DNA from 4 places in the Paenibacillus sp. ALE2 genome. Region 1 is predicted to be linked to each of the others. Evidence: riboswitches for the same ligand, from Rfam matches in the RefSeq annotation. Region 1 holds a riboswitch; each other region holds the start of a gene.
The links. Region 1 has a riboswitch for cobalamin ahead of ACXHJ1_RS24955 (ABC transporter substrate-binding protein). Riboswitches for the same ligand answer to the same signal wherever they lie in the genome.
Positions count from the first base shown of each region.

Region 1 (6,165 bases):
TCCAATGCGCGGCAGACAACGGCTATTTTACGGGTAAGCCCCGCCACATCTACCCCCGTTCCCCGGCCCACGATCACTTCCGGATCAAGTCCGGTGAGCGCACATACAACCGCAGCGCTGGCTGTCGTATTCCCGATCCCTAGCTCTCCGGTAACAAATAGCCGTGTGCCACCTTTAACCGCTTCTGCTACGGCTTCAGCTCCAGCCAAAACCGCTTGTTCCGCTTCCGTACGCAGCATGGCTGGCCCTTTAGCCATATTCGAAGTGCCCATACGCACCTTACGATTCACTAAATCTGGGTGAGCAACGTCCGCATTCACGCCAACATCTATTACCTGGACATCAGCGCCTGCATGACGTGCCAGCACATTAATTGCTGCGCCGCCTGACAGCATGTTATACAGCATTTGCTGCGTAACCTCAGCTGGAAAGGCGCTAACTCCCTCTTCACACACCCCATGATCCGCAGCCATGACCATCACCGTTTTACGATCAAATTCAGGCTTGTCCACGCCAGTAATTCCTGCTAGCTGGATGGCCAAGCTCTCCAGCCTTCCAAGACTTCCAGGTGGCTTTGTTAATTGGTCCAAATGTGCTGACGCTGCCGAAGCCGCCACTCCATCCGGCTGGGCTATGCTATCGATCAGCTGACGCAGCTTGTCGTTCATACCTTCCACTCCCTGCTCTTTTTAGTATGTTCCCAATCTCCTATTGATCTGCTGTAGACGCAGCGCTTCTGCGCAGCAAGAGCTGCGGCACACCGCTATCGGGATGCGGAAGCATCACAGGCTCCACACCATATACACGCCGAATCCGGTCCTCTGTTAGCAAATCCGATGAACTACCCAATCCTTCAACCATTCCATCCTTAAGTACAAGCAAATTATCGCAAAATTGTGCCGCCAAATTAAGATCATGCAGGACAGCAATGATCGTCACGCCCGTTTCTTGGCGCCATTCTGCCAACAACTCCATAAATTCAAGCTGATAGCGCAAATCCAGATAGGTCGTAGGTTCGTCCAGCAGCAATATCTGTGGTTCCTGCACCATCACCTTTGCCAAAGCTACACGCTGTCGCTGCCCTCCACTCAAGCGGTCCAATGTTCTGTCGGCCAGTGAAGTTAGACTCAATCGCTCTAGGACCCGATCCGTAATCGCCTCCACATCAACTCCCTTTTCCCTGCCTAGCCAGTCCTGATGAGGAAACCGCCCCATTTCTATAACTTCCCTGACGGTGTATCTCACTGGAGGAATGCCCTCCTGCTGGAGTACGGCTACAAGTCGGGAAAGCTCTTTTCTGCTGTAGCTACCGACCTTTTTGCCATAGATATGAACACTTCCAGAAGTCGGCTGATCTACGCCAGAAAGCAGATGCAGCAACGTCGATTTACCACTCCCATTCGGACCAATGATCCCCCACCAAGCTCCTTCGTCTACGTTCCAGCTAATATTCTTCAACACATGGAACTCTCCATAAGCACGGGTAAGACCTGCTACCTCTAGCGCCCGATCATCCACCTTCTGTGTTTCACTTTGTTCGGTCACAACAGATCCCCCCTGCGCAGCTTCTTGTTCCGGTACAGGAGATACGCGAAGAACGGCGCCCCAACAAAGGCCGTCATAACGCCCAGAGGAATTTCCGTTGGGGCCAACAACGTGCGAGCCGCCGTATCTGCCCAAGCCATAAAAATAGCTCCACCCAGTGCAGATAACGGAACAATCATCCGGTAATCGGGACCTGTCACCAGACGAATGATATGTGGTACAACGAGTCCGACAAAGCCAATGACTCCGCATACTGAGACAGCGGCAGCTGTCAGCAAGGTAGATATGATCAGGACAGATAGCTTCGTCGCATCTACATGAACCCCCATATGAGCCGCTTGACGTTCACCCAAAGCCAGAATATTCAGCACCCGTGCCCGGTTCCATAGAAACACCAGCCCAACGATCACGTAAGGTAAAAGAATTCCCGTATATGACCAACCTCGCAGACTAAGACTTCCCAACGTCCAGTACAATATTTCATTGACTGTTTCCTTCGACATGGCTGCCAGAAAAGAAACAATGGCTCCCCCAAAAAATTGCATCACCACACCTGATAAAATGAGGCTTTGGGTCGGAATTTTCCCACCTTCACGCGCCAACGTCAACACCATCCACAGCGTCAGCATGCCGGTTATAAATGCGACTAGCGGAAGGGTCCATATACCCACAAATGAAAATTGAAGCCCCCAATAAATCAGCACTGCCGCTCCTACCGAAGCTCCCGAGGATACCCCAAGGGTATAGGGATCAGCCAAGGGATTACGCAACACACCCTGAAATCCAGCTCCCGCCAGCGCCAGCGCTGCTCCGACCAACATTCCCAGTAACACTCTTGGCAGTCTGACCTTCAAAATAATCTGCTCTGCAGATGTATTCCAATCCGGTGTAAACGTATCATCTAACCACGGTAGGTGGTTGATCAAAATACCTGTGATCTGGCTGACCGGAAGACTGACCGAGCCGATGCCAAGACAGAGCAGCAGCGTCAGCAGCAGCAAGACAAGACCAGTCCCCCCAAAACCGATCAGTCTACGGTTCATTTGAAAATTTCAGGGTACACGCCCTTGGCTACTTCCTTGAGTCCTTCTGTTACGCGTGGACCTGGACGGCTAATCAAATTATCATCCACGGCAAATACACGATTGTTACGAACAGCCGATATTTGATCCCATCCACTACGAGCTTTTATGATATCGCCGAGGGACTGGCCTGTTTTGTCATCCTTCACACTTTTGCTGTATAAAATCACGTCAGGGTTGGCAGCTATAATATTTTCCTCACTGATTTGGTACCAGCCCTTCTGCGTGGCACCCACGTTTTCGCCGCCCGCCAATGTGATCAGTTCGTCCATAAACTCGCCTTTACCCACTGTCCAGCCTGGTGAAAATTCGACGTATACCCGTAGCTTCTGCCCTTTGCCGATATTTTTAACTCCTTCTTTCACTTCCGCTACATCTGCTCTCATCTTGTCGGTCACCGCTCTCGCTTCTTTCTGATGATCGGTGATTTTCCCATACAATTCGATGTTAGCTGTGACATCTTCAACGGTTTTCGGTTCCGTTTTAAAAATCATAATTCCCATGTCACGCAGCTTAGTCGTAGCCTGTTCACTAAGTGAAATTCCTGCAAAAACAACTTCCGGGTTCGCAGCAATGATCGCCTCTTCGTTCGGTTTCATAATACCGCCCACTTTAGGCTTTTTCGTAGCTGCCTCTGGGTAATCAGAGTAGTCGGATACACCAACAATTTCCTTATCCAATCCGATAGCGAACAGCGCTTCAGTTTCTGCCGGGGAGACGGAAACAATCTTGTCCGGTGCCTTTTTAAATGTAAATTCCTGTCCTGTTGCATCCTTAACCGTTAGCGGGTAAACCGTTTTGCCCGGAGGCTCTTGTGCGGTTACGGTCTGTCCCGGCTGCTGTGAAGAAGCTTGGCCCTCTTTATTTTCTACATTTTTTCCATTCGCGCCACATGCACTCAGCACAACTGCCAATATCAGCGCCAATAGACCTGTTGTCCATACCTTTATTTTTTTGCCTGCCATGATTTGCACCCCTTCATACAAAAATCGTTAAGAGCGTTACTTGAACATCATCCGATATTTTCCTCATTCCAGCCTTCTTTTCCTATCAAAAACCCCCGCATCCTCATATCAGGATACAGGGGTCACGTTAGCACAGATCGTGCGCAGGCGGGCAGCTTCTTTCCGCATGGACAGTCACTGCGAACACGTCATCCTTTCCTCGAAGGATTATGGTGACAGGCGGACGGGCAGGTATCCTGACTTATGGAAGAGGCATGCCCTGATATTCTTTCACATGCTTGGCGGCACATGTAACAGGGCTAATGAGCATGTTTCCATTTACAGTGGCGGGACCGCGTCGGACTCACACCGACTTCCCTTTTAACAGCGCAATGAAGAAAAGCAAGTTCCCTCACACGGCGCCGACCTCGTCTGCTGGATATTTGATGTAGTGTAGTCAAGCCGTTCTTTTACTTGATGATTATAGGTTAAAAAGAGTTAGCTTACAACCCAAACAGCTGCTTGATTCGCCACAACTACCCTAGTGAAAAAGCAATTTTGCTATACAATTGTGCAGTCCTGCCAGCCTTAACTGAAGCCTAATCGCTTCTCCCGGTTTTGGATTCAGACTCCAAAAATCATGACCTGGTATCAGCATACAAACCAATTGGCGAATTACTCCACCATGCGTGACAACCAAAACAGAGGGCGGTGCAGCATTCGACTCTATTGGCTGAACCTTCAAAGCAATGCGCCACGCAAACAGAGAGTCAAGGAATTCACGCAGACGATTCACAAAATGGACCCAGGACTCTCCTCCAGGCGGGGTGATTCGTTGCGGCTCATCAATCCAAGCGCGATACAACGCCACATCCTTAAGCATGTCATACGTTTTTCCATCCCACTCGCCAAAGTGAAGTTCTCGCAGACGTGGTTCCATCATGGGAGGCATAGCAGATAGGAAACGTTCAGACGTCTTTGCTGACTCCGGCAAAATGATCTGCAAGGTCTGGCGACATCGCATCAAGTCACTGCAATAGATTTGAGCAAAGGACTGGCCCTGTAATTTTTCCCGTAAAGGCTTTAATTCCTGCTCTGCTCCAGACAGCAAACTCAAATCGGCATGTCCCAGATATCGACGTTCCTTATTCCATAAGGTTGTGCCATGACGAACTAGCACGAGCTCCATGTCCCACTGCAGATCTTCTTTAGCATCATTCGGCTCACTATCCTGTTGTGGGTTCGGACTTAGTCCACATTCTCGCACTCTTTTCCCTTCTGTATTTTGTTTCAAAATAATGTCACTCCTCACCGCATCCATCCCAAGGCAAAACACCCCGCAGCTCCCAACAAACACAACCCTACAAACATAGTGGATACGGCGAACATCAGCCGGATGGTATGCCGGATATCCTTCGACTCCAGTGGTCGTATCTCTTCGCCCATATATGCTCGAAACGAGCGTATGCCATGATACACGTTATAGCCACCAAGACGAATCCCCAAGGCACCTGCCACCGCTGATTCGGGAAATCCGCTGTTTGGACTGGGGTGCAGACGCGCATCCTGCTTGACTGTGCGCCAGCTTCTTGCAGCATCCAGCCGATACAACCACGCCGCTATCACAAGCATAACTGCTGTCAGGCGAGCCGGAATGTAGTTAGCTACATCGTCCAGACGTGCCGAGGCCCAGCCTAAATGCAGGTACTTTTCATTTTTGTAGCCAACCATTGAGTCGAGCGTATTTACGGCACGATATGCCAGTGCCAAGGGGGCTCCCCCGATCAGGGCATAAAAAAGCGGGGAAATAATGGCGTCCACGATATTTTCAGCGACTGTTTCGACGGTACCGCGTACAATTTCAGGCTCGTCAAGCTGCTGCGTATCCCTCCCAACAATCATGCCTAGCTCCCGACGTGCCACAGTCAGGTCATTCGCCTGCAACGCTCGGTATACGGCCATCCCTGCGTCCTTTAGTCCTTTGGAAGCAATTGTGGTTGCAACCAGAACAATTTCTACGACGACAGACAACCATGGGTGAATCCAGGCAAGCACACGCAATAGCCCCCAAGCAAGCCCAAAGGAGCCTCCTGCCACAATGAGTGGAAGCAGTATACCCGCACGTTTCAATCCCCAGTCACTGCGGACCTTACGACGAATCGCTTTTTCCAATGCTGAAATGGCATGTCCCATCCCGATGACTGGATGTGGCAACCATCTCGGATCGCCGATTAGCCTGTCCAGCAGATAGGCTGCCATGATTACCAAGCTAACGATCACGCCGCTCCTCCTCCAACACTTCACTGAGTGCAGACAGCAGCATATTATTGGCTTCGGCGTCCTTGACTGCAATTCGAAAATGGCTCGCCGACAGCCCCGGATACATGGCACAGCTACGTATAAGAATCCCACGTTGTCCAAGCGCCTGCTGAATAGCCGATGAACTCCACGTTCCCGGCGCCCTTGCTAGCACGTAATTGGCTTCGCCGGGAACGACACCGCAGCCCCATTCCGCTAAGGCAGTCAGCAAGCGACTGCGCTCCGTCGCAATCAGTTCCTGTGTGCGGCGCTCATAAGCTTGCCCACTTCTCAGA
Region 1 is NZ_CM134213.1:5,741,839-5,748,003, forward strand. It holds gene cobT (nicotinate-nucleotide--dimethylbenzimidazole phosphoribosyltransferase) at 1-668, opposite strand, end outside; gene ACXHJ1_RS24945 (ABC transporter ATP-binding protein) at 709-1,545, opposite strand; gene ACXHJ1_RS24950 (FecCD family ABC transporter permease) at 1,542-2,588, opposite strand; gene ACXHJ1_RS24955 (ABC transporter substrate-binding protein) at 2,585-3,592, opposite strand; cobalamin riboswitch at 3,802-4,017, opposite strand; gene ACXHJ1_RS24960 (histidine phosphatase family protein) at 4,113-4,865, opposite strand; gene cbiB (adenosylcobinamide-phosphate synthase CbiB) at 4,880-5,851, opposite strand; gene cobD (threonine-phosphate decarboxylase CobD) at 5,841-6,165, opposite strand, start outside.

Region 2 (6,165 bases), 2.0 Mb from region 1:
CTGAAATGGACTGGATCATATCTTGGAATTCGGAATAGCACATGTGTGTATGGATTTGGGTCGCAGGTTCAACAGTGGCCGTGGTCACAAGGAAGGCTTGAACCGCCCAATCCAGATAGGCCTGCTGTTGTTCTTTTTTCAACGGGAGCCCTTCGCGAATTGCGGGTTCATCCACCTGAATCATGCTAATACCCGCTTGTTCGAGTGCCTCTACCTCTGCCCGTAATGCCAGAGCTAATTGCAAAGCAACTTGCCTGCGTGGAATATCATTACGTTCAAAGGACCAGTTCAAAATGGTCACAGGGCCTGTAAGCATTCCTTTAACTGGCTTGGAGGTTAACGATTGGGCAAATGCCGTCTCTTCTACAGTCATTGGTTGATCGAACGACACATCTCCGTAAATAATCGGCGGTTTAACACAGCGGGAGCCGTAGGATTGCACCCATCCGTTTTGTGTAAAAGCAAAGCCTTTTAGTTTTTCGCCAAAAAACTCAACCATGTCGGTCCGTTCAAATTCCCCATGTACAAGCACATCTATGCCAATGTCCTCTTGGATATCAATCCATTCCTTGATCTGCTGCTGGATGAATGTCCGATATTGCTCGGCAGACCATTCTCCTTTGCGATAGTGCAGACGGGCCTTGCGAACCTCAGCAGTTTGCGGGAAGCTGCCGATGGTCGTCGTAGGCAGTGGGGGTAACTTCAGCCTATTTTGCTGAATTATACGGCGCTCGGCGAAAGGAACGCTGCGTGATAGTGGCTCCTTTGCCAACAGGTTGGCCAAATCGGCAGCTGTCTGTACCCTTGCCGCTGAGCTGTTGAAGCGGGCTACCGCTTCCGCACTTTGCTCAAGCTTGGCAAGTGCGGATGGATCATGCTTACCAAGTGCAGCCGTCAAGACTGCGATTTCATCCAGCTTTTCATCGGCAAAGGCTAGGGCATGCACCAGCTCTCGGTCCAGCTTGTGCTCTGCTTCCAGACTGACCGGCACATGCAGCAGACTGCACGATGGCTGCACGATAAGCTGTTCTGCATTGATTTGTTCTGCTAACTGGCCCAACAGCGCAGCCACGGCATTCAGGTCGCTGCGCCATATATTGCGCCCATCAATGACACCAGCACCCAGCGTTTTCCCTTTGGGGAAGCCATGTCGCGATATATGCTGGACATTTTCGCCATCATCATAGACAAAGTCAAGACCCAGTCCCTGGACCGGAAGTTCAGTCAGACGCTCATAATGATCTAGGCTACCAAAGTAGGTTTGCAGCATGATGTTTAAGGAGGGAGCAGCTTGGGTCAAAGCTTCATAGACCTCCTGAATAATATCCAGATCCTCTACTGGGAATGAGGTGGTCAGGACAGGTTCATCGATTTGGACCCATTGTACGCCTTCTGCTGCTAGTTCGGACAGGACTCGGGTGTATAAAGGCAGGAAGGTTCGTATAATAGAGGCCAGATCCTTACGATCATAGCCTTTGGATAAAACAACAAATGAGTAGGGACCGATGAGAACCGGTTTACCGTCAATACCTAGCTCCTGCTTTGCTTCACGATAAGCGAGTAAGGGCTTATTTTCAGTGAGCACTGGAGCCGCATTTTCCAATTCGGGAACGATGTAGTGGTAATTGGTATTCATCCATTTGGTCATTTCGCTGGCGGTAGCTCCCTTCTGCCCACGTGCCATCCCGAAATACACAGACAGAGGAACCGGACCTGTAGGACGATAGTTGAACCGTTCGGGTACGAGACCGAACATCACAGATGTATCCAGCACATGATCGTAATAGGAAAAGTCTCCGACAGGAATGCGATCAATCCCTTTGTCACGTTGCTTGCTCAGATGCTCCAGACGCAATCTTTTCATCTCACTATGCAGTTCACTTTCGTTAATACTACCCTGCCAGAAGCGCTCCAGTGCTTTCTTCCATTCCCGGTTCCCGCCGATACGCGGATATCCCAGATTACTGCTAGTCAAACCGGACAATGTAGATCGTTCGTTAATGGACATGTAGGTTTCCTCCTAAGTGGTAGCCAGTTTATTTTTACGTACCAAAAAAGGCATTCTGTCCCCAAGGCTAAAAATGAGTAGGGGAAAGAATGCCTCCGCGATTAAAATTCAAAAATACGGCGACTGCTCTTAACACCTCCCTATCTTCCGTAGGTACTGCGATGTTGTTAAAATAGGCAGGTCTCCTGACTTACGGATCATGACGTTCAGCATCCCTTCCCGGTCTGTGGACCAGTGGGTGTATGAGCAGCTGAACATTCCCCGTTTACAGTGGCGGGACCGTCCCGGATTTGCACCGGCTTCCCTTTTAAGTCTGATCTGAATAGAACAGACACCTATTTCCAAACTATAAGATTAAGGTATGACGAATAATTATGCACTCGTATACTTGTTCACCATCATAAGTGAAACTCACAGGATGTGCAATAGAAACAGGAATAGAAACTGGAGTGGAATCTGTTAGTTATATGCAAAAAAGACAAGCCCAACCCATCGTGGGGGACTTGTCTTTGGTATAGCATCTTGCTAAATAGAACATCGCCTTTAAGCTAATGAAACGGTGTAACCTGCTTGAGTACTGGCTTTCACATCTACCAGGCGCTGATTACGGCTGCCCCGAAAGGGGAGGGTCAGATCTTTTTGCTGTTCAACAAAACGGCCATCTACAATCACGTCACACAATAGTGCCAGCTCCTGTCGCTCCTGATCCATGAGCAGATCTTCGTAGACAAAGCCTGTGTAGGCCCAGACGGTTCGGTCGGGACAAGCCGCGCGGAAGTCACGTACAAATTGCGAGCATTCTGCTGCTGAGAAAAAAGGGTCTCCCCCGCAGAGAGTCAATCCGTCCAACAGCGGATTATCCATGATATCACGGATGACCTCCTGTTGACGCTCGGGCGTGAATGGCTCCCCTGCGCGGAAGTTCCACGAAGCTGGATTAAAGCAGCCGGGACAGGCATGGCGGCAACCACTAATGAATACAACGGTGCGCAGGCCGTATCCTTCATTCAGAGATTCTGGAATATAGCCGCACAAATTCACTTATGCTTCACCCGGTCGCGAACTTCCGCTTGCTTGGCAGCATTAAAACGAACGGTATAATCACCTGTCAGATATCCGGTTACCCGACGTAAACGCTGAAAGTGCGTGTGTTCCTCATCCGTGCCGCATTGAGGACAGCTTGTCCCGATAATTCCTTCATAGCCGCATTCCGTACAACGATCCACCGGATGGTTGATGGAGAAGTAGCCAATGTTCTGATGCAGCGCGTATTGAACAATTTTAAGAAACGCCTCCGGGTTATTCCGCGCATTACCGTCCAGCTCGATGTATGAAATTGCACCCGCATTACATAGATTATGGAACGGAGCCTCCAAGCTGATTTTACGAGCAGCCGGGAGCTTGTAATACACCGGAATATGGAAGGAATTCGTGTAATATTCCCGGTCATTTACTTCAGGAATAACTCCGAAGTCACGTTGATCCAGCAATGTGAACTTGCCCGACAGCCCTTCGGCAGGTGTCGCGAACAGTGTAATATTTAGATTGTGATGTTCACTCATTCGATCACAATACACGCGCATGGAGGTGATGATTCGCTGTGCTTCACGGTATACAAAATCATCCTCTCCGTGGTGTTTTCCGTATAATGCTTTCATACACTCAGCCAGCCCGATAAATCCGATCGAAAGCGTACCGTGCTTTAGGACGCTTCCCACCTTCTCATCAGGTGCCAGTTCTTTTCCGCCTTCCCATACCCCTTCGCGCATCATAAAGTCCGAGGCTTTGGCTGGCTGGCTGGTCTGGATATGATAGCGATGGATTAGACCGTCTACTGCAATTCGCATAACCTCTTCCAGTCTCGCGTCAAAGCGGTCACGGTCAGGTGTCAGACGCTTGCCTGTGCAAATACCATATTCAATCCCGAGCCGTACCAGATTAATAGTATTAAATGAGAGATTACCCTTGCCGCTCTGGCGGTTTCTGCCGAAACGGTCAGAAATGGTACGGGTACGGCAGCCCATCGTGGCAATGATGGTATCCGGGTTATCTGCGCGGTAATAAGGCAGATTGAAGGTAGCATCCACATTCACAAAGTTGGGATACATCCGCTTGCTGGAGCATTCTACCGCTTTTAAGAACAAATCGTAGTTGACATCGCCTTCTGCCTGGTTGACTCCTTTTTTACATTGGAAAATATGTTGTGGGAAAATAGGAGTTTCCCCGCTGCCCAGTCCACGAATCGTGGCTTCCAGCAACGATTGCGAAACAAGCCGACCTTCAGCAGACGTACACATCCCGTAATTCAATGAAGTGAATGGAATTTGCCCCCCTGCCCGACTGCTCATCGTGTTCAGGTTATGAATGAGCGATTCCGCCGCCTGCCGGGTTTCTGTCTCTGTCTCTTCGCGTGCGAATGAGTATGAACGAGGACAGACCTCTTGCAAGTGAGTATTGGCTAAATGCAGCTCGTCGTCAGACCAACGGGAGTCTAGCTCTTCCTCGAACAGCCGGAGTCCTTTGCGCAGATGCTTGCGGAAGGAACGAGCAACGTATGGAGCTAGATCCCAATCTATTTTATTGGCAGAGACACCACCAAATTGGCTATTTTGTTGAGACTGGAATATGATGGCGACCAGTGCCATAGCAGACATAATTGTTTGTGGTGTGCGTACAGAGCCATTGCCTGTATTGAAACCGTCTTGTAGCAAACGACCAAATGGGATAAAGATACAATTTGTAGTTCCGAGCGCATATTGGTCCAAATCGTGAACATACACATACCCATGGTCAATCGCGTCTGTTAATTCAGGCGGAAGTACACGCAGGCGCGCATACCATTTGGCATATTCCGAGCCAAGCTTGCTCATTTTACCGCTGAACGATTCTCCATTTAAATTTGCATTCTCCCGCAGCATGTCCAGATCTTGTGCCCCAATGACTCGCTCACCGATGTCGTATAATTGATGTTCCTCCAGCACCTTCATCGTAAAACCCTCCATATAGTAAAAAATATATATTTTTCACAAAAACAACATATTGATGATATCTAGTGATAACCAATTGTTTCGATCTATATATTGTATATACGTAGACATTGAGAGTATGTGACTATTGTCACCTTGATAGAGGCGAGAAGCAGGAAAAGGCCAGGTATAGAATAAGGGACACATTCACAGATATGCACCTTACTCTACACCTGGCCATTGTAGTTACAGTGAAATAAGTAGGTTTTCGAGTACATCGTATATGATATTGGGAAAAAAATTTTTAGAAGGTTTAGAGCAGCTTTTTCAGTTGGGACACACGGCCTTGGGAAATATCGAGCATTTCTGCATACACTTTTTGTGGCAGGTTCGGATGTTCCTGAATCAGCTTGCGGAGCTTTTTTACCATTTCACCTTGTTGCACTCTGGAATGCTTGGGCTGCCAGGTAGTGTTGGCTTGGTTCGATTTGGTATGTTCTTGAGCCTGGATGGCATCATTGCTTGTGGCATGTACATGTTCATCGTTCTTTAATAACTGGATGCAATCAGCGCAAATAAAGCTGTCCCGAAAATAAGTTAAATGATCCACTACGCCGCAAAATTTGCAGGAGACACCCGTGTATTTCCTTAATACAAATCCTTCTTCATCTACGAAGAATTCAAGCGAATCACCGATATTGATATCCATAGTGGTGCGCATTTCCTTAGGGAGTACAATTCGCCCCAGCTGATCCAGAGGCCGTGTCATTCCGGTATTTTTCATCAGCGCTTCCTCCTTCAATGATATATCCTGATTATACCAAAAAATATCATTTTTAGCTTTATATAAGAAAAAGAAATTGTAACTTTTTTTCTCGTATGCCGCGGTTTGTATTTCATCCAATTTAGGATGTTTTCGGTATTGTTGCTGGTGTACTCCTTTTTCGTTATGATATATTAAAGCGCTTTCGTGAATAAACTTTTTATCATCTTAATGAAGCTAAGGAGATGACGGATTTGAGTCATGAAACAACGGGTATCGAATATTTATTTCAAGATCCGAAGATTCAACTAGATGAGCGTGTACGGGATCTCGTGTCACGACTAACCTTAGAGGAAAAGATCGAATCTATGCTGCAATACCAGCCGGCCATTGACCGTTTGGGAGTTGCAGCTTACAAGCACGGTACG
Region 2 is NZ_CM134213.1:1,950,304-1,956,468, forward strand. It holds gene metE (5-methyltetrahydropteroyltriglutamate--homocysteine S-methyltransferase) at 1-2,008, opposite strand, end outside; cobalamin riboswitch at 2,167-2,362, opposite strand; gene nrdG (anaerobic ribonucleoside-triphosphate reductase activating protein) at 2,552-3,049, opposite strand; gene ACXHJ1_RS08485 (anaerobic ribonucleoside triphosphate reductase) at 3,046-4,995, opposite strand; gene ACXHJ1_RS08490 (AbrB/MazE/SpoVT family DNA-binding domain-containing protein) at 5,288-5,758, opposite strand; gene ACXHJ1_RS08495 (glycoside hydrolase family 3 C-terminal domain-containing protein) at 5,992-6,165, shown strand, end outside.
Region 2: it holds a riboswitch for cobalamin, as region 1 does, so the genes downstream of both, metE (5-methyltetrahydropteroyltriglutamate--homocysteine S-methyltransferase) here and ACXHJ1_RS24955 (ABC transporter substrate-binding protein) in region 1, are expected to answer to the same signal.

Region 3 (6,165 bases), 1.8 Mb from region 1:
TTTTTAATGCGTTCCCTTACACGGCCTTCTCCCAAAATGTGGGTCTGATCTCGCTGACTCGCGTCAAATCCCGTAACGTTATTTTTGCTGCTGGCGGCATTATGGTCGTCCTCGGTTTGCTGCCTAAGCTGGCTGCCTTGACGACAGTGATTCCTAACGCTGTGCTGGGCGGGGCGATGATCGTCATGTTTGGCTCGGTTGCTGCATCAGGCATGTCTATTTTGTCAGAAGTGGATCTGCGGAAAGAAAGCAATCTGCTGATTGCAGCATGTAGTATTGCCGTGGGCCTAGGCTCAGCTGTTCTGCCGCAAATGTTCGACCAACTGCCGAGCTTTGCCAAAATGCTGCTGCAAAACGGCATCGTATCTGGCTCGATTACGGCAATTGTCTTGAACATTGTTTTGGCAAGAAAACAGGGTGAATCGGTCAAAGGCGTTAATGTCTCAGAAGTTCCACAGAAGGTTTGATGAATAGGAAATAAACAAAAACAGCCGGAGAGAGGGCGTAGCCTCTTTTCCGGCTGTTTGGCATGGGGTTATCCAGAACTAGTTATTTATTAAGCAGCATGAAATTATTGATAAAACCCTCTTTCTGTATGAAGATCGGGGTTTGGATTTTCGAGTGGTAGGAAGAGGCATGGTATAATCTACCTTAAGGACTTTGGATAGTGGTGGATGTTTTCGGATCACGGCGCAGCTTCCCGAAAGGGGGTGAAGCCGATGGTCAACCTTGTGTCGTGCTATGATGTGCTGCGTTGGATGGTTACGTTACTAAGCCTGGTGTTTAGTATTCGTAAGCTTTATCGCTGGCTGCGTCGGAAATTTCGGAACAAGCGAAAACCCACCGCGTAATTAGGTTGGCCCCTAACGGTGGGTTTCGTTCGCATTAACATTCAGTTATGCAGCGCGCCGTGGTGGTGATCCACAGCCTTTCAAGTCCTAAGAGTCTTTGCCGTTGGAGCGGCGAAGGCTCTTTTTAGTATACGGATACAGTGGTTATCTCTATACCTAATTTTAACACGTGAATTGTGTGCACGCAACGTTAAGACATACCTTCAATTGCGCGCAAGCAATGAATAGCCTTGGTCTTGATTCACACTATATCATTCAAATTTAAATTATTACGCAACATTTGTTGACAAGCCAGTAGCAACAAAATAAGATAATCCTAAATCGTAATAAAAAGGAATAAAGGAAGAAAACAGGTGTGAGCCGGACAACTCTATATACGAAGTTTCGTAGAGACGATGTAGATAGTTGTTGAGCGTGTTCACTTAAAAGGGAAGTTCGGTAGATTCCGACACGGACCCGCCACTGTATACAGGCATCAGCAGGGTACTGCTGGAGCTTTCAGAATAGCCACTGGAACTGTGAGGAACCGGGAAGGCCTGAAAGATAAGCCTGGAGTCAGGAGACCTGCCTGTTTTGACATCACTGTCAGACCCACGGGATGCTGGGGAGGTGGTTAGGCGTGCTGCATACGGAATGTCTGAAACCGATCTGATCCCTTCTATGTTTTTGGAGTTGGCTTTGAGGTGAGTTTTGACATTTTATAATGAAAGCATTTCTGACTGCTGGTCAAGTGGTTGGGAATGCTTTTTTCGCGTTTTGCGTTAGGTTTATACGATATTTTACAAGATAGAGGAGGACATGTGGGATGATAGGCAATCGTAATAGGCGTTCATGGTTCATATGTACAGGATTGCTGCTGCTGATGGCAGTTATGGCTCTTTCGGGATGCGGCACAGCCACGAAGACGGAGGATAGCTCAGGCAAGGGTGAGAATACGCCTGCACAACAGACTCCAGCAGGTAAAAAGCTGGTGATGGCGTATACGTGGAAACCGTCAGGCGTCGATCCGCATGGAGACAATAGCTGGGATGTGATGCGTTCCGGTGCCGGTGAGACACTCATTCGTTTGAATGAAAAGTTGGAGCCTGTGGCTTGGCTAGCCAAGGAATGGAAGCACGACAGTCCTAACGTGTGGACGTTCAGCTTGCAGGATAGGGTCACTTTTCATGATGGAAAGAGTATGGATGCAGCAAGCGTAAAAGCATCTTTGCTGCGCTCTATCGAGAAAAGTCACCTGGCGAAGGATTTACTGGATGTGAAGTCCATTGATGTAACTGGTCCGCTGACGCTGAAAATTACGACAAACCAGCCGAATGCAGCGCTGGTATCCAATTTGGCTGATCCGTCAACGATTGTACTGGATGTGGCATCCATAAAAGATGAGCAAAGCTACCCTGCAATGACAGGTGCTTTTAAAATCAAAGCCTTCAACAAGGATCAATCCTTGGTCGTCGAGCGTTATGACGGATACTGGGGCGAAAAGGTGCGATTGGCCGAAGCGACGATGAAATTCATTACGGACGGTAATTCGCGCCTGATGGCGTTGCAATCTGGTGAGGTGGATGTAGCGACGGATATTCCGGTAGATAACGCAGAGGTATTAAAAAAGAACGACAAGCTACAAGTGCTGTCGGCTCCATCCTTGCGCACCCATATGATTGTGTACAACATGGAATCACCTGTGTTCAAGGATGCAACCAACCGTAAGGTGGTGGACAGTCTGATTCCGCGCGCATCCATTGTGAGCGCCGTTATGAGGGGCTTCGGCACGGAAGCAAGTAGCCCGTTTCCGAGCATTCTTCCCTTCGGTAAGATTGAGCGTAAAGCATTGGACGGAACGACAGAGCAGTTGTTGACGAAGGATGGCTGGCAGAAGGATGCCCAAGGCACATGGTCCAAGCAGGGCAAGCCATTCGAGGTTACGCTGCTGACCTTCCCTCAGCGTCCGGAGCTATCCGTCATGGCTGAGGTTATTCAGAGCCAGTTGCTGAATGAGGGAATCCAGGTCAAGATTCGCAAGGTGGAAAATATCGACGAGGCATTGACCAAAAATGATTGGGATTTTGCTATGTACAGCATGCTCACGGCCCATACAGGGGAGCCGCAGTATTTTATGGACATGTTCTACTCCTCTACAAGTGAAGCGAATGTAAGCCGTTATGCTTCCAAACCGCTGGAGAATATTCTTCACAGCCTGAAGTTGGCGAAGGATACCGCACAGCGTAATGCGGTAACACTGCAAGCGCTGGATATCATCAATACAGATTTACCGCAGTCGTTCATTGTGCACCCTGACAATGTGTTTGGTGTGAAAAAAGGAGTAAAGGGCTTTACACCGCATCCGATCGAGTATTACTACATTACAGCGCAATCTGATATTGCAGAATAACGAGCAACGTATCCTATGATTCGTTTTATATTGGAACGTGTGGCGCAGCTGCCCATCATTGTATTCGTTGTATCTACGCTGACTTTTGTACTGATGAGGCTGGCCCCTGGTGACCCTGCTCTCATTTTGCTCACCGCGCATAATGTTCCTGCTTCTGGGGAGGCGCTAACCGCGCTGCGAAACGAACTGGGCTTGAATGAGCCGCTTCATATTCAATATGTGAACTGGCTGAGGGATGTGTTCACAGGACATTGGGGAACCTCGTATGTGTCCAAGGAGTCAGTGCTAAACGAACTATGGAGCAGACTGCCCGCTACGGTGGAGCTAGCTTTGGCGGGCTTTGCCGTCATGGCGGTGCTTACGCTTGGGATGGGACTGGCTGCCTCGCTAAAAGTCAGCGGTCCACTAGATCGTCTGGGCAGGCTGTTCGCTTTGCTGGGATCGTCAATTCCTTCTTTTTGGCTTGGGTTTCTGCTGATCTATCTATTTTCCGTTCGCTTGGGCTGGCTCCCATCCATGGGAAGGGAGGACTGGACACATTTAGTACTCCCAGCGCTGACGCTTGGTGCAGGATTGGGAACGGTGCAAGCCCGTGTATTGCGTGCTCAGATGCTGGAGCTGAGTGACCGGAATTTTGTGAAGGCAGCGAGAGCTCGCGGTTTTTCACGTATGCATATTCTCTTTTTTGAGATATTTAAACATGCCGTTCTGCCTATGATCACGCTGTTAGGTACGAATCTATCATTTATGCTGGCAGGTAACGTCATCGTAGAAACCATTTTTTCATGGCCAGGGTTAGGAAAGTATTTTATAGATGCAATTACGCAGCGGGATTACCCGGTGATTCAGGGATATGTTATGTTTGCCGCGTTTTTAATTGTAGGTGTTCAGTGTTTGGTGGATGTGGTCCAGACGGTGATAGATCCAAGGCTGCGTTTGCGTTAAGGGGGAAGCTGAAAATGAAAAAGATACGGCTTTCCTTTAGAGGAAGCTTGCTGGCAGGGGGCGCACTGTTTGGCCTGATCGTGCTGCTTGGGTTGCTGGCTCCCTGGGCCGCTCCGCATGATCCTCTGCATGTGGACCTTCTGAACCGTTTGGCACCACCCAGCCGTAAATATCCTTTCGGTACGGATCATCTGGGTCGGGATGTGCTGTCACGGCTCATTTATGGAATTCGGACAAGCGTATTAATCGCTTGTGCGATTACGGTAGCTACGCTGTGTATTAGTCTGCCCACAGGCTTGCTCATTGGTTATGTGCGAGGACGTGTGGATCAGCTGATTATGCGGGGAATCGACGGCGTACTGGCTTTTCCTGATATTATTTTAACGGTGGCGATTGTGGGTATTTTGGGCCCGGGTTTCGTCAACATGGCCTTAGCGATTATTGCGGTACGGTGGGCGGGCTATGTCCGCTATATCCGTAGTTTGGTTCAAAAAGCCTGCCAGGAGGACTATGTACGGTATGCTCGTTTGTCTGGCAATTCACACATTCGCATACTAAGACGTTATGTATTGTCACAAGTATGGCCGCAATTGTTGGTTTATGCGGTATGGGATATCGGCCGCGTGGTATTAATGATTGCGGGGCTCTCCTTTCTTGGACTGGGTGTACAGCCGCCCAAGCCAGAGTGGGGTGTGATGCTGCATGATGCAACCTCGTATTTTCAGGTGGCTCCGCATGTGATGATCTTCCCGGGTTTAGCGATTATGCTGTTTGTGCTTGCCTGCCAGCTTCTGGGTGATCATTTTTCAGAAAAGGGGGCTGCGAAATAGTGGGCGAGCACTCTGTTATAGGGCGGATGGATACGACAGAGCAAGCGTACGTACGAAAACCGTTGTTACACGTGGAACATTTGGAGATTTGCCGTACAGGTGTAAGAGCCAGCGAAAGCGAAAGCAAACCGCTATTACGGGATGTGAACTTTTCCGTCTACCCAGGGGAAATTGTAGCCTTGACTGGGCCAAGTGGATGCGGCAAAAGTCTGACCGCACACGCAATCGCGGGTATGCTGGACCCAGGTGTTGGTGTTACGCAAGGGTGCATCTACTATAACGGGGAAGACATTATTCCGTTCCATGAACAGCGCTGGCAAAGACTGCGCCGTGGGGAAATTGCCCTGCTCATTCAGCAATCGCTGAGCGGGCTGAATCCGATCCGTACCGTCCGTGCCCAGCTGACGGATACGCTTAGACTGAACGGGCTGCGCCTGATGCACGCCCAGAAGGAGCTGGGGCAAGCTGATGCTGCCCTGTCCCACACTGCATCGCAGCCCCAGGGCGTGCTGTCACGGATGCGGCAGATGTTGAACCGTGTCACGGAGCTGGCTGGAGGCCGTACTATTCCAGGGCAGGAAGCCTATTTGTGTTCTCTGCTCCGCAAGGTCGGTTTTGCCGATCCTGAGCATATTCTGTCATCCTATCCTTTTGAACTAAGCGGAGGTATGTGCCAAAGGGTCCTGCTGGCTGCAATGTTAAGCTCTGGTCCGCGCCTCTTTATTGCCGACGAGCCTACTACGGCGCTGGATGTTATTAACCGCGACAAGGTTCTGGCCTTGTTTCTACAGTTGAGGGAAGATTTCGATCTCACGATTTTGTTAATTTCACATGATCGTCAGGGGATAAGCCGCATAGCAGATCGGGTGCTGGAGATGACCCCGGAAGGAAGGATGCAACCGTGATACTGGAATTGAAGAACGTCACCAAAGCTTATCCTGTCCGCAGACGGAGAAAAGGCTGGTTCAACACGAGACAGAGTCAGCAGCAGGCTATACAGAAAGTGAGTCTGGAATTACGACAGGGAGAATGCCTTGGATTGGTTGGAGAAAGCGGAAGTGGCAAAAGCACGCTGGCGCAGTGTATCCTGGGGCTGGAGTCGTTGACTTCAGGGGAAATCTGGCTGGATCAGCAGCCCATACATACCGGA
Region 3 is NZ_CM134213.1:1,749,859-1,756,023, forward strand. It holds gene ACXHJ1_RS07575 (nucleobase:cation symporter-2 family protein) at 1-467, shown strand, start outside; gene ACXHJ1_RS07580 (hypothetical protein) at 720-851, shown strand; cobalamin riboswitch at 1,234-1,437, shown strand; gene ACXHJ1_RS07585 (ABC transporter substrate-binding protein) at 1,657-3,240, shown strand; gene nikB (nickel ABC transporter permease) at 3,256-4,185, shown strand; gene ACXHJ1_RS07595 (ABC transporter permease) at 4,200-5,015, shown strand; gene ACXHJ1_RS07600 (ATP-binding cassette domain-containing protein) at 5,015-5,920, shown strand; gene ACXHJ1_RS07605 (ABC transporter ATP-binding protein) at 5,917-6,165, shown strand, end outside.
Region 3: it holds a riboswitch for cobalamin, as region 1 does, so the genes downstream of both, ACXHJ1_RS07585 (ABC transporter substrate-binding protein) here and ACXHJ1_RS24955 (ABC transporter substrate-binding protein) in region 1, are expected to answer to the same signal.

Region 4 (6,165 bases), 2.0 Mb from region 1:
TCGCGAACACTGAATTACTCTCATCGACGGGTGCTGCTGTTCGGGGAGACGCTGGCACGAGAAGGGATTAGCAAAATGATGGATGTCATTGCACGTATTCCGCAGAATCGTCTGTCTTCCCTAGTTGTTATCACAAAGGGGTCAGCGATGGAAGTGCTTCAGGCAGATGCTCCGATTGAGCAATATCCAGCGGAAATGGTGCGTGAGCTCAACTTTTCCTATATGAAAAAACCTCGTTCCGTTAAGCTGCTGATGAATTCCGTCCTGCTGGAAGGCATTGACCCGATAGTTCCGGTAATGTCTCTGGTGAAGAATGGGCCTGATAGTCTTAAAGACAAGAAGACAAATATTCAGGTTGATGGACTGGCTGTCTTTCGCCAAGACAGATTAACAGGGATTATTGATAACCACCTCAGTCGGTTTCTGCTGTTGGGTATGGAGCAAGCCAAGGAAACGGAAATTTTTATCCCCCCTCCCAAAGGTAGAGGCTATATATCTGTGCATCTCATCGAAAATAAAGTTCATATCGAGCCTTTTATTCGGGGGGACGAAATTCGAATGACGGTTCATATGAACTGCAATGGGAATGTGAAGGAAAATGAGACGAGCTTCGATATTTCCAGGGAGGAGAATTTGAAGTGGCTGGAGCAGCAAACGGTCGAGGAAATTAAGAGGGAGCTGGGAGAGGGTGTTCATGTGATTCAGCAAAAGTATCATTCAGACGTGCTTGGCCTGGGCCGGGCTATTATTACGAATCACCCGGATGAGTGGAAACGGATTAAACCTCAGTGGGAGCAATTGTATCCCAAGGTGGAGGTCACCATAGATCCGGTCGTGCATATTGAGAATATCGGGGCGGTCACCAAGCCATTCGGGGTCAAAAAGGAGCAAATCCAGAATGAATAAAGTATTTCTATTACCTTTATTGCTGGCTATGCTCTTCATGTATCTGATTGACCGTAAACGTATTAGCAATGCACCTGCCGTCAATCGCTGGGTCTCCCGCGTACTGTATGTCATTAGCATTGGTATCTGGATTTACGGCACATCGACGAAGAGCACTGTTTATGTGGCTACTTGGCTGACCCGATTTATTGACATGTGGCTCCCCACCGCGTTGTAAATCGTGTAATGGATGCCTGCGGGCAAAAGGAGGATGTACCTGCATGAAACAGTTCACAACCAGACAAATTGTGCTGTTTAGTGTATTGATGGAGGTCGGTATTACCCTTATACATGCTCCGGCGCAGGCAGCAGATCACGCGAATCAGCATGCCTACTGGACCTGTATAATTGCAGCCATTGTGCTCTGCTTGCCGATCTGGGCGATGTTGAAACTCAAACGCCGTTTCCCTGATCAGGATCTGATGCAGGCGATGGTAAGCTCTCACCCTGTGTCGGGGCGTGTGCTGCTTGCAATTTACTTTATTTTATTTCTGATCATTTTTGCGCGGGATTTGAGGATTATTACCGATCTGGTGGAGGTGGTGCTTTTGCCGCTGACTCCGATTGTGATCGTATCTCTTATTGTGCTGTTGACTCTGGCATTTATGGTTAAAGGGGGGATAAGTACCCTCGTCAATATGACCGAGATTTTTGTACCGTTGTTGATTGTGACGTTGTTGACTATGCCGCTTTTTTTTGGACGTAATATGGATTTTTCGATGCTGAGACCCTATTTACATCCGGAAGTAGATGGAGTTATTAAAGGCAGTTGGCGGATGCTAGGTTATATGGCCGATATCATGATGGTTCCCTTTGTGATTTCTGGGAAGAGCTATAATGGACGTAGTGCGTGGTTGGGGCATTTACTCGGAACCGCTACTATAATCATGCTGGTGTTGCTGTCGGAGTTGGTGATTGGAGTTCCTATCTTGTCACGACTGTTTTATCCATCGTATGAACTGGTGCGTCAGTTGCAACTAACGGACTTTCTGGATCGGTTCGACTTGTTCGTGGCAGCACTGACCGTACCAGCCTTTCTTACGAAGATTGGAATTGATCTGTACGTTACCAGTTTGGCGGTAAAGCGCATGTTTGCCCATGTCTGGGGGAGTCTGATGGTTTGGCCCTTAGGTTTGTTAGGTTATGTCTGTTCGTTTATGCTGTTCTCCAACATCGTACAAATTTATGATTTCAGCCGGGAATGGACTGCGGTGATGGTCATCTTTTTTGTATTCATGCCCTTCTTGCTGTGGATGTTGCTCCGACCCAAATTTAAAGGGAGAGGTGATGATAATTCATCATCTGGCAGGGAGAGGGATAGAAGTGATCAGAAAGAAGGCCAGCAGGAAAGCGAAACAGGACACGCCCACTTATAAGATTACTGTATTTATCGAAAAAGTAATTCTTATTTGTCTTTTGCCTTTCTGATTGTATACTTGGTAGAAAGAAATACGACATCTACAAGGGAGGCAACAGCATGGCACAACGCATGGCAGGTAAGAGAGTCGCTCTTGCCGGTCCCCGTAAAGCAGAAGAAATGGCGTTGCTAGTTATGAAGATGGGGGGCGAGCCAGTAGAACGCCCGGCCCAGGGGACTGTTTTTCTGGATGATATCGAGCTGCGCAACGCTGTTGTATCGTGGGTGAAGAACCCTCCGGACTGGTACATCTTCACGACAGGTATGGGACTGGATGCTCTGTTCGATATGGCAGAGGATATGGGCGTGGCCGAGCAGATTATAGAGTTGCTGCAATCCTCCAACATTGCAGCACGGGGCTACAAGACGGTCAATGGACTCAAAAAGCGTGGCTTTACGCCAGCAGTACGGGACGAGGACGGAAGTTTGATCGGATTGACACGGGCTTTTGCCCCATATGATCTGAAGGGGAAGGAAGTACTGTTGCAACTGCATGGAGACCCGGCCCCCCGGTTGGTAGAGTGGCTGGATGAGCAAGGCGTAGTGACCCGCCAAGTACTTCCTTATAAGCATATCCCACCTGAAGAAGCAAAATTGCAGGCGCTACTAGATGATGTTATAAACCGTACGATTGATGCCGTTACGTTCACGAGTGGTCCGCAAATTCGATTTTTGGCCCAATATGCCAGAAAGCAAAATCGAATGGAGGATTTACTGGAAGCTTTTCGTGAAGATGTCATTGCTGTATCGGTAGGCAAGGTGACTGCACAATCCATTTTGGAAGAAGGGATTGAACGAGTCGTATTTCCAACTGAAGAGCGCATGGGTGCGATGATGGTGGAACTGGGCAAATATTTCGAACATAGCGATTCGGTGCATGGCTGTGGTCTGAAGAGCGTGAACGGTCATTTGAAATGAGCTAGAACTGATAAATGCAGTAAGCTAAAAATGAACTTATATTTACTAATACAGAGTAAAATAGAGATAAGGGCCTACGAGGTCTTTATCTTTTTTTGTTGGACATGCATCGCAAAGTTTTTTGTTATAGCGAAAATATTTATCTAATATAATGAATAAGTTTCGATGCATGATATTGAGGACAGGAGCTGAGACATTTATGAATTCTATTTGTGTATTTGCAGGGTCCAGACCTGGACATTCATCGGTATATGTTGAGGCGGCAGGCAAGCTGGGTGAAGCTATGGCTCGCCAGCATATCCGTTTAATTTATGGTGGCTCCAGCAGAGGGCTGATGGGTAAGGTGGCGGATGGACTGTTGGCGGGTGACGGTCAGGTCACCGGCATTATGCCCACCCTGTTATTCGATGCAGAGATCATTCATCGGGGAGTTACCGAGTTTATTGAGGTAGCAAGCATGCATGAACGTAAAGCGGCGATGAGCGAGATGGCCGATGCGTTTATAGCCCTTCCGGGAGGCTTGGGAACCTTTGAGGAACTGTTCGAGGTATTGTGCTGGGCGCAAATCGGTATACATCGCAAGCCCATTGGGCTGCTGAATGTGAATGGATATTTTGACCCGTTGGTAGAAATGGTACGTCATAGCGTGCAGGAAGGGTTTACCGGAGCTGATCATCCAGCGCTACTGAGTATATCTGCGGACCCGGATGAACTGCTGCATATGTTGAAAAATAAAGCAGAGAACTTGAAATAAAGCTTTTTTCGTGCTTGCACAACTGATTGAGGCAAGGTTATGATAAGACCCATAATCAAATAGCGGACAGACAAGGTGCCTTTGCGGTTGAGCAAAGGGTAACAGGGAATCGGGTGCAAGTCCCGAGCGGTCCCGCCACTGTAAGGAAGAGGGTTCTTTTAAATGGTCACTCGTACAAAACGGGGAAGACGAGAGAATCCGTTGATGCCAAGCCAGGAGACCTACCTTGATCTGTATGCACCGTTAACCTTCGCGGAGAGGATGGGTGTACGAAATCAGGAAATCAGGCACACGTTGCTTTTTCCATGTTGGTTACAGGTTTGCGTGGATATGAACGTGCAGCAGCGTTTGAAGCGTAAACAAAACAGATGGAAAACAACGGCAGATAGGAGGAAGACAAGAACTGTCTTCTTACGCTGTTTCGTCTGGTAAGAGAGATACGTACATAGGAACCCCATCCGGGCAGGATGGGGGTTTTTTGAGTTAAAGGATGCCACAAATTATTGAAATAGATAGTATAGCTGCCCTGAAAAGGATGATAGGAGGAGCACGATGAGCCCATTAGGAAAATTGCTGGTGATTGGATTTGGACCAGGAGATATGGAACATATCACAAAACGGGCGTTGGATGCGCTGGCCGAAAGTGAGGTCATTATCGGCTACAATACCTACGTTGATTTGATCCGTCCGTTGTTGAACGGACAGGAGATTGTACGCACAGGGATGACAGAAGAAGTGAGCCGTGCGCAGGAGGCGGTTCGCCAAGCAGAGATGGGTAAGAAGGTAGCCGTCATTTCCAGTGGAGATGCTGGGGTCTATGGCATGGCAGGGCTGGTGTACGAAGTGCTGATGCAAAAAGGCTGGCGTCGCGAGGACGGGGTTGAGGTAGAAGTTGTGCCGGGGATCTCGGCTATTCAATCCTGTGCTTCGTTGTTGGGAGCGCCGGTTATGCATGATGCTTGCACAATCAGTCTGAGTGATCATCTGACCCCGTGGGAAACGATCGTGAAGCGTGTAGAAGCTGCGGCTTCGGCTGATTTTGTGATTGCCTTATACAACCCGCGCAGTGGTCGACGTACCCGCCAGATTGTGGAGACGCAGTCCATTTTGCTCCGTTACCGTGATCCGCAAACTCCAGTTGGACTGGTGAAGAGTGCTTATCGTGAACGTCAGCAGGTTATTGTAACGACGCTGGAAGATATGCTGAACCATGATATCGGGATGCTGACGACCGTAATCATCGGCAATTCCTCGACGACAGTGTATGACGGGTTAATCGTGACTCCGCGCGGCTATCAGCGTAAATACACGCTGGACGCGACCGAGCAAGTGCTCAAACCGCATCAGCGGCTTCGCACGGAAGCGGAGCCGTGGTCGCTGGGCGCGCAAGAGGATCGCGCACTGGATACACCGCAGGGAGGTGGAGCTCTGACTGCGTCTCCCGAGCCTTCCGCGAGCAGCGCTGCGGTTGCCACGCAAGCACGCCCGCAGGCGATGGCTACCGTGCAGGCTGCGCCCGCGAAGCCAACCGGAGCGGCTCCAGCATCGCTGGCAGCAGAGGCACTAAGCCGCCTAGCTGTCGGCGGCAAGCTGCCGGGCGAAGCCAATGCTCGCTGGAGCGGGCAAGCGCCTACCGCCCAGAGCGCCGTCGGAACGGCAACGGTGGCTACGACTGGGAAGGCGTCAGGCGGCTTTGGCAAGCCTGCACTGTTTGAGGTGGGGGTTTCCCCTGGCGTGGGAAACAAGAAGTTCACTGCTCGGCAGATGGCACTGCTTGCCGAGGTAGCGGGTGATGATGGCGAGCTGGAATACACGCCAGATCATCAGATCGTGCTGCGCGTGCCGTGCGCAGACCCCGAGGAACTGGTCGGACGGCTTCGGGATGAACGATTCATTGTCATGCCGATCGGCGATGTGTTTAAGGTGAAGGCCTGCGACTTCTGCAATATGGAGAAAGATGATGCGGTGCCTGTGGCTGAGCATCTACAGGTTGTACTTGGCGGATTACAGGCACCCAAGGAAACGAGTATTGCTTTGAATGGATGCGGCATGGCTTGCTATGGAGCGGTGCTGGAGGATATCGGCATCGTCTATCGCAAGGGAGGATACGATCTGTTTCTCGGCGGCAAAA
Region 4 is NZ_CM134213.1:1,977,371-1,983,535, forward strand. It holds gene ACXHJ1_RS08585 (Ger(x)C family spore germination protein) at 1-906, shown strand, start outside; gene ACXHJ1_RS08590 (hypothetical protein) at 899-1,123, shown strand; gene ACXHJ1_RS08595 (GerAB/ArcD/ProY family transporter) at 1,167-2,321, shown strand; gene ACXHJ1_RS08600 (uroporphyrinogen-III synthase) at 2,423-3,280, shown strand; gene ACXHJ1_RS08605 (LOG family protein) at 3,480-4,034, shown strand; cobalamin riboswitch at 4,092-4,277, shown strand; gene cobJ (precorrin-3B C(17)-methyltransferase) at 4,587-6,165, shown strand, end outside.
Region 4: it holds a riboswitch for cobalamin, as region 1 does, so the genes downstream of both, cobJ (precorrin-3B C(17)-methyltransferase) here and ACXHJ1_RS24955 (ABC transporter substrate-binding protein) in region 1, are expected to answer to the same signal.